DNA from 2 places in the Mesorhizobium sp. 113-3-9 genome. Region 2 is predicted to be linked to the other one. Evidence: predicted binding sites of a transcription regulator. Region 2 holds the regulator's gene; the other holds the start of a gene.

Region 1 (7,589 bases), 700 kb from region 2:
CAACCAGCATAGCATCGCCCAGGCGAAGCCCGCACACCAGCCCGCCAACACATCCGACGGCCAGTGGACGCCGAGATAGATGCGGCTGACGCCGACCAGCACCGTCGTCAGCACGGCGAGGGACAGGACGTATATCTTCGTCGCCCGGCCATGCAGGAAGCGCGCCGCGAGCGAACCGAGCGTGAGATAGGTCACCGCCGACAGCATGGCGTGGCCACTCGGGAAGGAAAGCGACGTCTCGCTGACCAGATGCGAGACGAGCTCGGGCCGCGGCCGATCGACGCCGACCTTCAGCAGGCTCGACAGAACCTGGCCACCCGCCACGGCGACAAAGATGAGAAGCGCGGTCCCAGGCCTGCGGATCAACAGCAGATAGATGATCGTTGCCGTCGTGATCAGCACCAGCACGCTGGCGCTGCCGAGGCTGGTGATGTCGCGCATCGCCCCCTCCAGCCATGGCGGGCCGATTGGGATACCGGGTTGGCCCGTCTGACGGAAGGCAAGCAGGATTTCGGTGTCGAAGGCGTGTGGCGTGGTGGCGCGCGCCACCTCCATCAACTCCTCGAAGCCCCAAAGCCCGCCGGCGATGACAAGGCCGGCCAGCAGGACCGGGAATTCGATCCGGTTAAGCAGGGTGCTTGCAGTGTCTTTCATCGGATCGGTACCGCAGCCTTCATTCGGTCATCGTCCCTGCAGATAGGGCCCGAGCGTGATCAGCGCCACGGCCGCGATCGCCAGCACGATGCCGGCGGCCTGCAGCGCGTTGACGCGCTCGCCGAAGAACACCAGCGCGACGACATTGACCGAGACCAGCTGAATGACGGCCGAGAGGCTGAAGGACACCGACATGCCGAACTCTCGGATCAGCCGCAGCATGATCAAGTTGCCCAGCGAATAGAGTGCCAGCGTCAGCAGGATCTTGCCGAGGCTCGGCGCCAGTCCCCATTGCTTGGCGGCGGTCGCCGCCAGAAGGAAGATCACCGTTGAAAAGCCAAGCTGCAGCAGTCCCGAAAAACTCAACGTCCGTCCCCTTAGAAGCGGCTGCCGCCGCGTGTGCCGCGGACCTTGTTTCCCAAGCGCCCCGAGACGTCAAGCGACCTCGTTCCAACTAAGGTCTTGGCAAGGGCAAGACTGAGGCTCAATGTGCCAATGTCGCCCAGCTGTCGATGGGGAGGGGGCGGTCAGGGGCTTATGATTCGTATTCTGCAGAATTTGGCGCGGCGCTGGAGCGAGCTTTCGCTAGCCCTGCAATTCCTCGTTGCCGGTGGGTTTGGCCTCCTGGCCGTCATGCTCGTCGTCGGCACCTGGGTAACGACGCAGATCCGGGACGGCGTCATGCGCAATTCGGCCGCCACGACAGCGCTCTATGTCGACAGCGTGATCGCGCCGCTGCTGCCGGACCTGCGCAAGAGCGAAGAGCTCAGCGAGGCCGTCAAGCAGGCGCTCGACGAGACGCTTGGCCAGGGTGCGCTCGGCAAACGCCTGGTTTCGTTCAGGCTCTGGCGGCGCGACGGCACGGTGCTCTATGCGAAGGACGCGGCCTTGATCGGCCGCCGCTTCAATCTGACCGACAATCTGCTGTCCGCTTTCCAGGGCAACGTCACCGCCCAATTCGATACGTTCGACGAAGACGAAAGGAAGGAACAGGCTGTCGGCGTGCCCTTGCTGGAGATCTACAATCCCGTGCGCGAACCCTGGTCCGGCAATGTGGTGGCCGTCACCGAATTCTTCGAGGTCGCCAGCGATTTCAAGGCCACGCTGGCTTCCGCGCTGCTGTCGAGCTGGCTGGTCGTGGCCGGCACCACCTTGACGGCTTTTCTGCTGCTGTCGGGCATCGTCCTGCGGGCCAGCCGCACCATCGACGATCAGCGCGGCGCGCTGCGCCACCAGGTGTCGGAACTGCAGGACCTGGTGACGCAAAACAGCGCCTTGCGGCAGCGTGTGCAGCGGGCGTCCCGCCGCGCCACCGCACTCAACGAAAGATATCTGCGCCGGATCGGCGCCGACCTTCATGACGGACCGGCGCAACTCGTGGCGCTGGCGGCTTTGCGCATGGACAGCCCGGTATTTTCGGACGACGGCCATACGACCGAGAGCCGTTCGACCGAGGTCGCGATGATCCGCAAGACGCTGGAGGATGCCATGCGCGAAATACGCGGTATCTGCACCGGCCTTGTGCTGCCGCAGATAGAGACGGCCGCCGCCAAGGAGATATTACGGCTGGCCGTCGACGAACATGAGCGCCGGACGGGAACCTCGGTGAGGCTTACCGTGCCCAAGCATTTGCCCGAACCCGGCGCCTCGGAGAAGATCAGCATCTATCGTTTCGTGCAGGAAGGGCTGAACAATGCGTATCGCCACGGGCGAGCCAAGGATCAGACAGTGCGTGCCGGGATGAAGAATGGCCGGCTTTTTGTTGAAGTGTCGGATAGCGGGCCGGGCTTCGACCCGGCGCGGGTCGAGGGGCTGGGGCTGGCCGGCCTGCGGGAGAGGGTCGAAAGCATTGGCGGCCAGTTCCAGACCTTGACCGGAGCACAAGGCACGCGATTGGTAATCAGTCTATCGGTTGAGGAGCAAGCATGATTGGCGCCATTCGAATCGCTATTGTCGATGATCATCCGCTGTTTCGCGAAGGCGTGACGCGCAGCCTGTCGGAGATCGGAGGCTTCGAGATCGTCGGCGAAGGTGCGACGGCGCAGGATGCCGAACGCATCGCCTCGACGGTCCAGCCTGACATATTGCTGCTCGACATCTCCATGCCGGGCGGCGGCCTGGCCGCGGTTACAAGCATCCTTGCCGACCACCCCGCCCAGAAGATCGTCATGCTGACCGTTTCGGAGGCCAATGCCGACGTCACCAAGGCCCTGAATGCGGGGGTGCACGGCTATATCCTCAAGGGTGTCGGATCGCGAGCACTCGCCGACATCCTGCGCAGCGTCACGGCCGGCGAGAGCTATCTTTCGCCGACGCTGTCGGCGCGGCTGCTGTCCGATCTCCAGTCCCCGCAGCCTGCCAATGGCGAGGCGGACCGGCTGCGGCAACTGACCGGGCGACAGACGGAAATCCTGCGGTTGGTGGCGGAGGGGCTCAGCAACAAGGAGGTTGCCTTGCGCCTGGAGTTGCAGGAGAAGACGGTCAAGCACCACATGACCGGGGTGCTGTCGAAACTCAACGTGCGAAACCGCACCGAGGCGGCCCTCATGATGCGCGAGTTGCGCGACCGAGACAGGAACCGCGCGTAGGCCATCGCGGAACCGCTCTAACTATTTGTTTTTACGCAATTCCCAAGGGCAAGCGCTGTGCGCTTGTCCCGGGAAAACCGTTACACACTTTTCCTGGAATTGCTCTAAAGCCAGACAAAACGAGGTCACCTCCGCCGGGGGCGGCGGAGGTGACGTGTGAAGCTGGTCGTTGCCTGTTGACCGGCCTCACAAGGCCTTGAGACGCCTGACATCGGCGGGCGTGGCCCGACGGTCGATTATCGTGCGGCCGAGCGCGTCGCGCATCCTGAAACGACCGTTCTCGATCTTTTCCGTCATGCCGTTGGGGTGCTCGACCGAGATCTTGCTGCCGTCCACGCTGACCTTGTCGCCGGTCGTGGCGTTGACATGGCTGGTGCCCGTGCTGCTCTGGCTGGCGCCCGATCCCGAGTTGCCGCTACCGTCATCTGTTCCGGAATTGCCGCCGTTTCCATTTCCGTTGCCGTTATTGCCACCGCTGCTGTTGCCGCTGTTGCCGCCGTTTCCATTTCCGTTGCCGCTGTTGCCGCCGCTGCTGTTGCCGCTGTTGCCGCCGTTTCCATTTCCGTTGCCGCTATTGCCGCCGCTGCTGTTGCCGCTGTTGCCGCCGTTTCCATTTCCGTTGCCGCTGTTGCCGCCACCGCTGTTGCCGTTGCTGCCACCGTTGCCGTTGCCGTTGCCGTTGTTGCCACCGCCATTGCCGCCCTTGGCGGCCTGTGCGGTGGCGGCATCGATTCCGGGGGCGGAGCCGTTCAGGGCGATTCGATAGGGAGCAATGGTCAACGGCAAAGCCGCCGCAGTGACGAGCGCCAGCCGGCAACAACGGGCCGTGATCGATCCGTTCATCCTGATCTCCGTCGATTGAGCCGGCGCGCCCACCCCAACGTTGCAACCAGCAACATCGCCGAAAGATGTATTGACCGGAAGCGACCTCCGACCGTTGCGTTTGTCCCCCAGGACCTTTGGAAGCGCAAGGTTGGACCAAAGTCCGAGGTCATGGATGACAACTGCCTCGCTCGGAGCGGTGGAACAGGTATGATGTCACGAAAATGTGATCAGCCGGCTGTAGGGGTCGAAAGCGACAAAAGCTCCAGCCACTCCAAAGCCAGAGGCCCTCATGACCGAACATCGCTCCCCCGACGCCAGATTCCGCACCAGCCTGCTCGAGGAAAACGAAGGACCGGCCATCAACCCGACCGACAACCGCACCATGGGCGAGATCATCGCCGCGCGGTTCTCGCGCCGGGGGTTCCTCAAGGGATCGCTCGCCGTCTCGGCGATCGCCGCCACGGTCGGCCCGCTGGCCATGATCGCCGCGGACGATGCCCGCGCCGCGGAAGGCTCGGCCTTCAAGTTCGACGAGCTCGAGGCCGGCATCGACGACAAGCATCATGTCGCGCCGGGCTATGACGCCGACGTGCTGTTGCGCTGGGGCGATCCGCTGTTTGCCGATTCGCCGGAATTCGACCCGACGAAGCAGTCGGCTGAGGCGCAGGCCAGACAGTTCGGCTACAACAACGACTATGTCGGCTATATCCCGATCGACGGCTCGGCCGAGCACGGCCTGCTGGTGGTCAACCACGAATACACCAACCCGCATCTGATGTTCCCGGGCATCGTTTCGATCGTCGAGAAGGACGGGAAGAAGAAGGCCGAGGTCGCTCCGCTCTCGAAGGAGCAGGTCGATGTCGAAATGGCGGCGCATGGCGGCACCATCGTCGAGATCCGCAAGGACGGCGGCAAATGGCAAGTGGTGCGCGACGGCAAGCTCAACCGCCGCATCACCTCCACCACAGAGATGGCGCTGTCCGGCCCGGTCGCCGGCCATGATCGCGTCAAGACCAATGCCGACGCATCCGGTACCAAGGTGTTCGGCACCATCAACAATTGCGCCGGCGGCGTCACGCCGTGGGGCACCTATGTGATGGCCGAGGAAAACATCCATGGCTATTTCTCCGGCGAACTGCCCGAGGGTCACAAGGAAGCCGCCAACTACAAGCGGCTCGGTATTCCCGAAGGCGCCTATGAATGGGGCGCGCATTACGACCGCTTCAACCTCGCCAAGGAGCCCAACGAACCCAATCGCTTCGGCTGGATCGTCGAGGTCGACGTCAACGACCCGACCTCGACCCCGCGGAAGCGCACCGCCATGGGCCGCTTCAAGCATGAGGGCGCCGAATCGATCGTTGCCAAGGACGGCCGCGTCGTCTTCTATCTCGGCGACGACGAGCGCTTCGACTATGTCTACAAGTTCGTCACCAAGGGCGCCTTCAACGCCAACGACCATGCCGCCAACAAGGACCTGCTCGACGACGGCACGCTGCATGTCGCCAAATTCGCCGAGGACGGCACGGTCGACTGGCTGCCGATCGTCTTTGGGCAGGGCCCGCTGACGGCCGAGAACGGCTTCGCCAGCCAGGCCGACGTGCTGATCGAGACACGGCGTGCCGCCGATCTGCTCGGCGCCACCAAGATGGACCGGCCCGAGGACATCCAGCCCAATGGCGTCAACGGCAAGGTCTATGTGATGCTGACCAACAATTCCAAGCGCAAGGCCGACCAGGTCGATGCCGCCAACCCGCGCGCCGAGAACGCCTTCGGCCACATCATCGAGATCACCGAGACCGACGGCGATTTCACCGCCGCCAAGGGCAAATGGGAAGTGCTGCTGAAATGCGGCGATCCCTCCGTCGCGGATGTCGGCGCCACCTTCTCGACGGCGACGACGGCCAATGGCTGGTTCGGCATGCCCGACAATTGCGCGGTCGATTCGGCCGGGCGCCTGTGGGTCGCCACCGACGGCCAGGGCCCGAAAGCCACCGGGCGCACCGATGGCCTGTGGGCGGTCGACACGGAAGGTGCCGCGCGGGCGACCTCGAAACTGTTCTTCCGCGTGCCGATCGGCGCCGAAATGTGCGGCCCGCTGTTTGCGCCCGACGACCAAACCGCCTTCGTCGCCGTGCAGCATCCGGGCGATGGCGGCGAGGATTGGGAAGGCTTTGGCCGCCCGTCCTACTACGAGGATCCGTCGACGCGCTGGCCCGACTTCAAGCCCGACATGCCGGTGCGGCCAGCGGTCGTCGCCATCACCAGGCAGGGTGGCGGCAAGATCGCGGTCTGATCTCGGGGCTCTGGTGGAGCAGGGATCTGCCGGTTGGCGTGGGTCATGGACGTCCGCGAGTGTCGTCATCCCAGGGCGGAGCAGGAGCGAAGCTCCGTCGCGGAGACCCCGGGATGACGAAGCGATGGCTGTTTGTGCCAATCGCCAAGGCTCAAGCCTCGGGAAAGACTGGTAATTTAGGAATGGCGCCCTAACTCCTCTCCCAGGAGACCGCCGCCATGTCGAAGTCAGTCTATGATCGTGGCCTGCTCAAGCCTGGCGAAATCGCCAGGCTGCAGCGCGTCTTTGACGAAGCCTGCCTGCGCCGCGACGCGCAGCCCGATTCGCCGGAAGCGCGCGAAATCGCCCTGACGCTGCTTGCGCTCCACAATGCCGGCATGGTCGACGAGGAGATGTTGATGGAAGCCGTCGGTTTCCGCCGGCTCGAACCGAAATCGGCGTGATGTCCGCGGTCGCGTCCAGCCCTATGCAGCGCGCTGAACGACGGCGACATTGATCGGGGTCCTCAAGCTGAAGCCGATGGACTCGTACAGCCTTATCGCGCCGGCGTTTGTGGCAAAGGCGTGAAGGTACGGGATTTCGCCGCGTGCGAAAATCTGGTTGGCCACGAACACGGACAGCAGCCGGCCAAGGCCGGTGCCGCGAAACTCGGGGTGCGCGCACACGCCGCTGAGTTCGGTATAGCCGGGCTGCTTCATGCGCTCGCCGGCCATCGCCACCAGCCTGCCCTCGACCTTCACGCCCCAGAAGGCGCCAAGGCTCAAGGCGCCTGATGTGAACGGACCAGGCTTGGTGAGCGACGCCAGGGCCAACATTTCGACAGCGTCCTCTGGCGTCAGGGGCTGGACGCGTTCATCCGGCACGGCCGGCGACGGCGCCTCGGCAATCATCTGGACGGCGTCGGCGGTCGAAATCGCCGCGAGACCCGGCGGAAGGGCAATGGTGTCGGCTTGCGCCATGATGACGCTCTCATCCGGGCCAACAAGCTCGCCAAGTGCCTGCAGGCTTGCGGAATCATCCGCGGCGGTGGCGGCAAAGAGGGCGATTGACGGCGAATAGCGCCTGGCGAGATCGCCGCCTTGCGCGAAGGCGCGATGCCGCGTCTCAAGCGCGCTCCAGACGGGCCGGTCGAGAACATGTTTCATTGCACGGCGCCCGTTTTGACACGACGGTCGAGCGGGGCCGTGGCCAGCCCATCCTCGATGGCGGCGAGTTGATCGAGAAGCGGT
Region 2 (7,589 bases):
TCGGCGCCAAGGGCAGCGAAGGCGTTGCCAACACCGTCAAGCAGACCGACGGCGGCATCGGCTACGTCGAATACGCCTATGCCAAGCAGAACAACCTTTCCTACTCCAAGCTGGTGAACGCTGCCGGCAAGGTCGTTGAGCCGTCGCTCGAATCCTTCGGCGCCGCCGCTTCGAATGCCGACTTCAAGACTGCCAAGAACTTCAACGTCATCATCACCAACGAGCCCGGCGACACCACCTGGCCGATCGCCGCCTCCACCTGGGTCCTGATCCACAAGGCTCCGGACGATGCCGCGACCACCGGCGAAGCCCTGAAGTTCTTTGCCTGGGCCTACAAGGACGGCAAGGAAACCGCCAAGGCGCTCGACTATGTCTCGATCCCCGACAGCGTCGTCGACCTGATCAAGGCGTCGTGGAAGGCCGACATCCAGGCCGGCGGCAAGCCCGTCTACGCCGGCGAGTAAGATCTTCCTAAGGAGCGCCGCGACCGTGGCGCTCCTTTTCCCTCAACCTGAAAGAGCCGAGCTTGACATGAGCGCTGTCCAGGAAGCCTTGCCAGCCGTCAGAGGTTCCCGCGATGCCACCGTTCGACGGTTCGCGCTGACCGACTCAATCTTCCACGCGACAACCCGCGCCGCCGCGATATTGGTGCTGGTGCTGCTTGGCGGCGTCGCGATCTCGCTATTTGCCGGTTCCTGGCAAGCCCTGTCGACTTTCGGCTTTTCCTTCCTGACCAGCGAAAGCTGGAACCCGGTGACGGAGAAGTTCGGTGCGCTGGCCCCGATCTACGGCACCATCATCACCTCGGCAATCGCCATCCTGATTGCCGTGCCGCTCGGCATCGGCATCGCCATCTTCCTCACCGAGCTTTGCCCGCGCCCGCTTCGGCGCCCGATCGGCATGGCGGTGGAATTGCTGGCCGGTATCCCTTCGATCATCTATGGTATCTGGGGCCTGTTCGTGCTGGCACCGTTCCTGCAGACGACCGTACAGCCTTTCATCATCAGCGTGTTCCACGGTATTCCGGGCCTCAACAGCCTGTTCGCTGGCCCCCCTTACGGCATCGGCCTGCTCACCTCGGCGATGATCCTGGCCATCATGATCCTGCCTTTCATCACCTCGATCACCAAGGACGTGTTCGACACGGTGCCATCTGTGCTGAAGGAATCGGCCTACGGGATCGGCTGCACGACCTGGGAGGTGACGCGCCGGGTCGTCATTCCCTACACGCGCATCGGCATCATGGGCGGCGTCATGCTGGCTCTCGGCCGCGCGCTTGGTGAAACAATGGCGGTGACCTTCGTCATCGGCAACGCCCACCGCATCTCGACGTCGCTGTTCGCACCGGCAACCACCATCTCCGCGACCATCGCCAACGAATTCACCGAAGCCGTCGGCGATCTCTACACCTCGTCGCTGGTCGCGCTCGGCCTGATCCTGTTCGTTATCACCTTCCTGATCCTTGCCATCGCACGCTACATGCTGATGCGCATCGATGCCCGCACGGGAGCCTGACCGATGTCGACAGCCACATCGCTTCACCAAAGCCGCAAGCGCAAGAATGGCGTGATGATGACGCTGTGCGTCGTCGCCGCCGGCATCGGCCTCGCCTGGCTGGCGCTGATCCTTGGCGCACTGCTCTACAAGGGCCTGTCGGGGGTCTCGCTGTCGGTCTTCACGGAAATGACTCCGCCGCCCGGTGACGCCGGCGGCCTGCTCAACGCCATCTACGGCAGCATCGTGATGACCATCATCGGCATCATCGTCGGTACGCCGATCGGCGTTCTGGCAGGCACCTACATGGCTGAATACGGCCGCTTCTCGAAGCTCACCACCGTGGTGCGCTTCATCAACGACATCCTTCTGTCGGCGCCATCGATCATCATTGGCCTGTTCGTCTATGAGCTGATGGTGCGGCCGATGGGGCATTTCTCGGCGATCGCCGGTGCCGTCGCGCTGGCCATCCTGGTCATCCCGGTGGTCGTGCGCACCACCGAGGACATGCTCAATCTGGTGCCGAACGCGTTGCGCGAAGCCGGCACCGCGATCGGCGCGCCGCGCTGGGTGGTCATCCGTTCGGTTGCCTATCGCGCGGCGCTTTCCGGCATCGTCACCGGCATATTGCTGGCCATCGCCCGCATCTCCGGCGAGACCGCACCCCTTCTTTTCACGGCGCTGAACAACCAGTTCTGGTCCAGCAATCTCAACGCGCCGATGGCCAGCCTGCCAGTCACCATCTTCCAGTTCGCTCTCAGTCCCTACGAGGAATGGCAGCAGCTGGCCTGGACCGGCGCACTCATAATCACATTGACGGTTCTCGCGCTCAGCATCTTTGCGCGCAGCCTGACCGGACGCAGAGAGGACAAATGAGCCAGATGTTGTCTCCAGACATGACGATCGCCGCCGAGGCGGCGGCCAAGGCCAAGATCGAGGTCAAGAACCTCAACTTCTACTACGGCCAATCGAAGGCGCTGAAGGATATCACGCTGTCGCTGCCCGAGCGCAGCGTCACCGCCTTCATCGGCCCTTCCGGTTGCGGAAAGTCGACGCTGCTGCGCGTCTTCAACCGCATCTACGAGCTCTACCCCAAGCAGACCGCGGAGGGCCAGGTGCTGCTCGACGGCCAGAACGTTCTCGACCGCTCGCAGGACCTCAACCTTTTGCGCACCAAAATCGGCATGGTGTTCCAGAAGCCGACGCCGTTCCCGATGTCGATCTACGAGAACATCGCCTTCGGCGTCAGGCTCTATGAGAAGATCAGCAAGGCCGAGATGGACGGTCGTGTCGAGCAGGCGCTGAAGCGCGCCGCTTTGTGGACCGAGGTCAAGGACAAGCTCAATGCCAGCGGCCTCAGCCTGTCGGGCGGCCAGCAGCAGCGGCTGTGCATCGCCCGCACGGTGGCGGTGAAGCCGGAGGTCATCCTGCTCGACGAGCCGGCCTCCGCGCTTGATCCGCTGTCGACCGCCAAGATCGAGGAACTGATCGACGAGCTGCAGGCCGACTACACGATCGTCATCGTCACCCACAACATGCAGCAGGCGGCGCGCGTCTCGAAGCAGACCGCCTTCATGTATCTTGGCGAACTGGTCGAATTCGACCGCACCGAGAAGATCTTCACGTCGCCTCGCGAGAAGCGCACGCAAGACTACATCACCGGCCGCTTCGGCTGATCGCACGCATACGAGGACCAGGATCATGGCCGAACATACAGTCGCAGCCTTCGACGAGGATCTCGGACAGATCAGCAGGCTGATCAGCGACATGGGCGATCTCGCCGGTTCGATGGTCGGCGGCGCCACCAAGGCGCTGCTGAATTCCGACAACGCGCTGGCACAGCGCGTAGTCTCCGACGACGCCATCATGGATGCGCGCCAGCGCGAACTCGACGATCGCGCCATCACGCTGATCGCCAAGCGCCAGCCGATGGCCGACGATCTGCGCCATGTCGTCGGGTCGATCCGCATGGCCGGCGACCTCGAACGCATTGGCGACCTTGCCAAGAACATCGCCAAGCGCGTCGGCACCGTCGGTCTCAACGCAACGCCGCGCGACCTGTCGCATTCCATCGACGCCATGGCGCAGCTGGTGCTGATCCAGGTGCAGGGCGTGATCGAGGAGTATGCGGCGCGCGACGCCGCCGCGCTTGCGAAGCTGCGCGCCGACGACGAACGCATCGACGTCAAGTACACCTCGGTGTTCCGCGAACTGCTGACCTACATGATGGAGGATCCGCGCAACATCACCGCTTGCACGCATCTGTTGTTCTGCGCCAAGAATCTCGAACGCATCGGCGACCATGTGACCAACATCGCCGAGAACGCGTACTATGTCCTGACCGGCACGCAACTGCCCGCCAACCGCCCCAAACAGGACGAGACGGCGATGTCGGCGCCGGCGGCTTGAGCGTTGGAGCGGTTCAGCGTTTCGCGGAAACGCCGAACCGCTCTATCTCTTTGTTTCACGCAATTCAGGATGGAAAACCGCTACATATTTTTTCCTGGGATTGCTTTAGAGGTGACCAGTCAATGATCGCACCACGCATCATGGTGGTGGAGGACGAGGAGCCGCTCGGCGTGCTCCTCCGCTACAATCTGGAATCGGAAGGTTATCAGGTCGAGGTGGTAACCCGCGGCGATGAAGCCGAAATCCGGCTGCAGGAGAACGTGCCCGATCTCCTGGTGCTCGACTGGATGGTACCGGCGGTGTCCGGCATCGAACTCTGTCGCCGGCTAAGAATGCGGCCCGAGACCGAACGGCTGCCGATCATCATGCTTACCGCGCGGGGTGAAGAAAGCGACCGCGTGCGCGGCCTTTCGACCGGTGCCGACGACTATCTGGTCAAGCCGTTCTCGACGCCGGAATTCATGGCCCGCGTCAAGGCGCTGCTGCGCCGCGCCAAGCCGGAAGTGCTGTCCAGCGTGCTCAAGGTCGGCGACATCGTGCTCGACCGTGAATCGCACCGGGTCTACCGCAAGAAGAGCGAGATCCGGCTCGGGCCGACCGAATTCCGCCTTCTGGAATTCATGATGCGCCATCCCGGCCGCGTCTTCTCGCGCAGCCAACTGCTCGACAATGTCTGGGGTGAGACGATCTATATCGACGAGCGCACCGTGGACGTGCATGTCGGCCGCCTGCGCAAGGCGGTCAACAATGGCCGCATGCCCGACGTCATCCGCACCATCCGTGGGGCAGGCTACGCGATCAGGGAAGATTAGAGCCTTGAGGCGGAAGCGTTGATCGGTTGAATGTGTCCACTCCCGGGTCACACGCATTGACAATTGGCTGAGACGCTCATGGCTTCGTATCCTTGGGCGAGCAAAGGAGCGCAGCGACGCGGCGCGGACCCCTGGAGCTGCTCTGCAGCCCAAGGATCCATGCCGCGACCTCAAAGCGTTGCCACGGCGCAAATCCTGCTCCGCTGCACTGCGTGGCATAGGTCACGGAATGGATCCCAGGGTCTCCGCGACGGAGCTTCGCTCCTGCTCCGCCCACGGATGACGACGGCCAATCTCCAAGTAAGCGAGGGTCTACGGCATCAACGACGAATGCCAGCTCAGGCAACGCTCTTCCCGGCACTGCCTCTTGCCTGCACGCCCGGCGCGAAGATCTCCTGATCGACGAAGGTCAGTGCGCGCATGGCGCAGCCCTCGCGGATCAGGGGCAACTCGTTCGGTTCGGTGTCGAACGAAATCGATTTCGAGTGCTGGCCGCCGGCGGTCTGGGCGATCGCCTCGCGCAATGCCGGCTCGATCAGGTCGAAGGCGGCGGCGCTGACGCCGACCATGGCCACGGGGGCGGGATCGATCAGCGCGAACAGGCTGCCGAGGCCATAACCCAGTGCTTCGCCGGCCTTGCGATAGGCTTCGCGCTCGGGCCCGGCCCGTTCCCGTGCCGTCGTCGCCAATGCCCGCATCTGCGCGTCGCTGACGTCGGCGACCGGTTCGGTGTCCTCGCCAAGCTGCCTGGCATTGCGCCAGATGGCGTAGTTGCCGGCATAGGCCTCGACGCAGCCGCGCCGCCCGCAGCGGCAGAGCGCGCCGCCTGGCCGATGGATCATGTGGCCGAACTCGCCGCCCGACGAATGGGTGCCGGTGAACAGCTCGCCCTTCAGCACCAGGCCCATGCCGATGCCGTGCGACAAAAGGATGGCGATGAAGTCGTCGCGGTAGCGTTCGGGGTCGCGCCAGCGCAGCGCCACCGCCATCATGTTGCAGTCGTTCTCCATGGTGGCCGGGATGCCGAACTCGGCTTCCAGTATGTCGGCGAAGGCGATGTCGGTCTGCGGCGTGATCGGCGACCACAGCATGGCCCTGGCCTCGGTGTCGGTGATCCCCTGGATCGCCAGTGCGATGCGGGCGACGCTGCGCACGTCGATATCGGGATCCTCGAGGCGGCGCCGTACAATGGCGACGCATTCACCGATCAGCGCCTCGCGCGACATGGTCAGCGTGTCCAGCCGGCGCTGTTCCTCCGATATCACCTGGCCGGCATAGTCGATGACGGCGACGGACAGGAAATTCAGCGACAGCACCACAGTCATGATGGCCGCGGCCTCCGGGTTGAGGCCGAGGCCGACCTGTGGCCTGCCGCGTTTGAGCGCACCGGCCTCGCTCGGCTTGCCCTCGACCAGGATGCCTTCGCCGATCAGGTCCGAAGAGATCGCCGATATGGTCGAATGGCTGAGGCCGGTGGTCGCGGCGATCTCGGTGCGCGACGGTTGGCCGGCCCGGCGCACGGCCGCAATCACCATGGCGCGGTTGCGCCGGCGCAGATCGTCGTGGCGGATTCCGACCGACATACTTTCCCACATCCTCCCCGTCGCCGCGGTTCTTACTGCCCCTCGAACACTGCCGGCGACTGGGGCAAATACTGGCAGAAGCGGCTGGTGCTGTCATTTATTTATTGCGAGGCTCGAAAAAAAGTCCACCACACCTCAAGATCCATCAGAATCGATGTTGACAGCGTTCCGACGATGGATCAGTATTTTTTTTGAGGCTCGAAAAAATAGAGCCTCTGTGCCGGCCTTCGGGTCAGTTTGGTCGCGCCATACGCGGCGCAGGGAGGATATCATGAAGAGATTCACGGCCGCCATCCTGGCGGGTGTCGCCATGTCGCTGACGCTTGCGTCGGTCGCGCAGGCGAAGGACAAGGTCATCGGTGTTTCGTGGTCGAACTTCCAGGAAGAGCGCTGGAAGACCGACGAGGCCGCCATGAAGAAGGCGATCGAGGCCGCCGGCGACAAGTACATTTCCGCCGATGCGCAGTCCAATCCCGGCAAGCAGCTTACCGATGTCGAGAGCCTGATCTCGCAGGGCGCCAACTCGCTGATCATCCTGGCGCAGGATGCCTCGGCGATCGGCCCGGCGGTGCAGAAGGCACTGGACGAAGGCATTCCGGTCGTCGGCTATGACCGCCTGATCGAGAACAAGGACGTCTTCTACCTGACCTTCGACAACAAGGAAGTCGGCCGCTTGCAGGCCGGCGCAGTGTTCAAGGTCAAGCCGGAAGGCAACTATGTCTTCATCAAGGGCTCGGGTGCCGATCCGAACGCCGATTTCCTGTTCTCGGGCTCGATGGAAGTGCTCAAGGCGGCCATCGACAGCGGCAAGATCAAGAATGTCGGCGAGGCCTATACGGACGGCTGGCTCCCCGCCAACGCCCAGAAGAACATGGAACAGTTCCTGACCGCCAACGACAACAAGGTCGATGCCGTGGTCGCCGCCAATGACGGCACCGCAGGCGGTGTCGTCGCGGCGCTGACGGCGCAAGGCCTTGCCGGTACCGTGCCGGTGTCGGGCCAGGACGGCGATCATGCCGCGCTGAACCGCATCGCGCTCGGCACCCAGACCGTGTCGGTGTGGAAGGATGCGCGCGAGCTCGGCAAGAATGCCGCCGAGATCGCCTCGCAGCTGGCTGACGGCAAGAAGATGACCGACATCGCCGGCGTGAAGGACTTCACGACGCCTGGCGGCAACACCGTCAAGTCGCTGTTCCTGACCCCTGTCGCCATCACCAAGGACAATCTCAATCTCGTCATCGATGCCGGCTGGATCAAGAAGGACGAAGTCTGCGCGGGCGTCGCCGCCGGC

What was found. The regulator PhoB, encoded in region 2, activates phosphate uptake and scavenging genes when phosphate is short. The targets are predictions, from matches to a motif close to TGTCATNNANCTGTCAT.
Region 1: the regulator PhoB is predicted to act here: its motif matches at 4,279-4,295, upstream of MesoLj_RS04470 (PhoX family protein).

Annotation. Positions count from the first base shown of each region.
Region 1 covers NZ_AP023246.1:943,145-950,733, forward strand. Annotated here, with positions in the region: gene MesoLj_RS04445 (phosphatase PAP2 family protein) at 1-654, opposite strand, end outside; gene MesoLj_RS04450 (hypothetical protein) at 682-1,020, opposite strand; gene MesoLj_RS04455 (sensor histidine kinase) at 1,192-2,583, shown strand; gene MesoLj_RS04460 (response regulator) at 2,580-3,242, shown strand; gene MesoLj_RS04465 (hypothetical protein) at 3,429-4,085, opposite strand; gene MesoLj_RS04470 (PhoX family protein) at 4,357-6,360, shown strand; gene MesoLj_RS04475 (hypothetical protein) at 6,579-6,803, shown strand; gene MesoLj_RS04480 (GNAT family N-acetyltransferase) at 6,825-7,505, opposite strand; gene MesoLj_RS04485 (MarR family winged helix-turn-helix transcriptional regulator) at 7,502-7,589, opposite strand, start outside.
Region 2 covers NZ_AP023246.1:1,639,429-1,647,017, forward strand. Annotated here, with positions in the region: gene pstS (phosphate ABC transporter substrate-binding protein PstS) at 1-464, shown strand, start outside; gene pstC (phosphate ABC transporter permease subunit PstC) at 532-1,515, shown strand; gene pstA (phosphate ABC transporter permease PstA) at 1,519-2,370, shown strand; gene pstB (phosphate ABC transporter ATP-binding protein PstB) at 2,367-3,170, shown strand; gene phoU (phosphate signaling complex protein PhoU) at 3,196-3,903, shown strand; gene phoB (phosphate regulon transcriptional regulator PhoB) at 4,026-4,715, shown strand; gene MesoLj_RS07980 (ROK family transcriptional regulator) at 5,054-6,298, opposite strand; gene xylF (D-xylose ABC transporter substrate-binding protein) at 6,570-7,589, shown strand, end outside.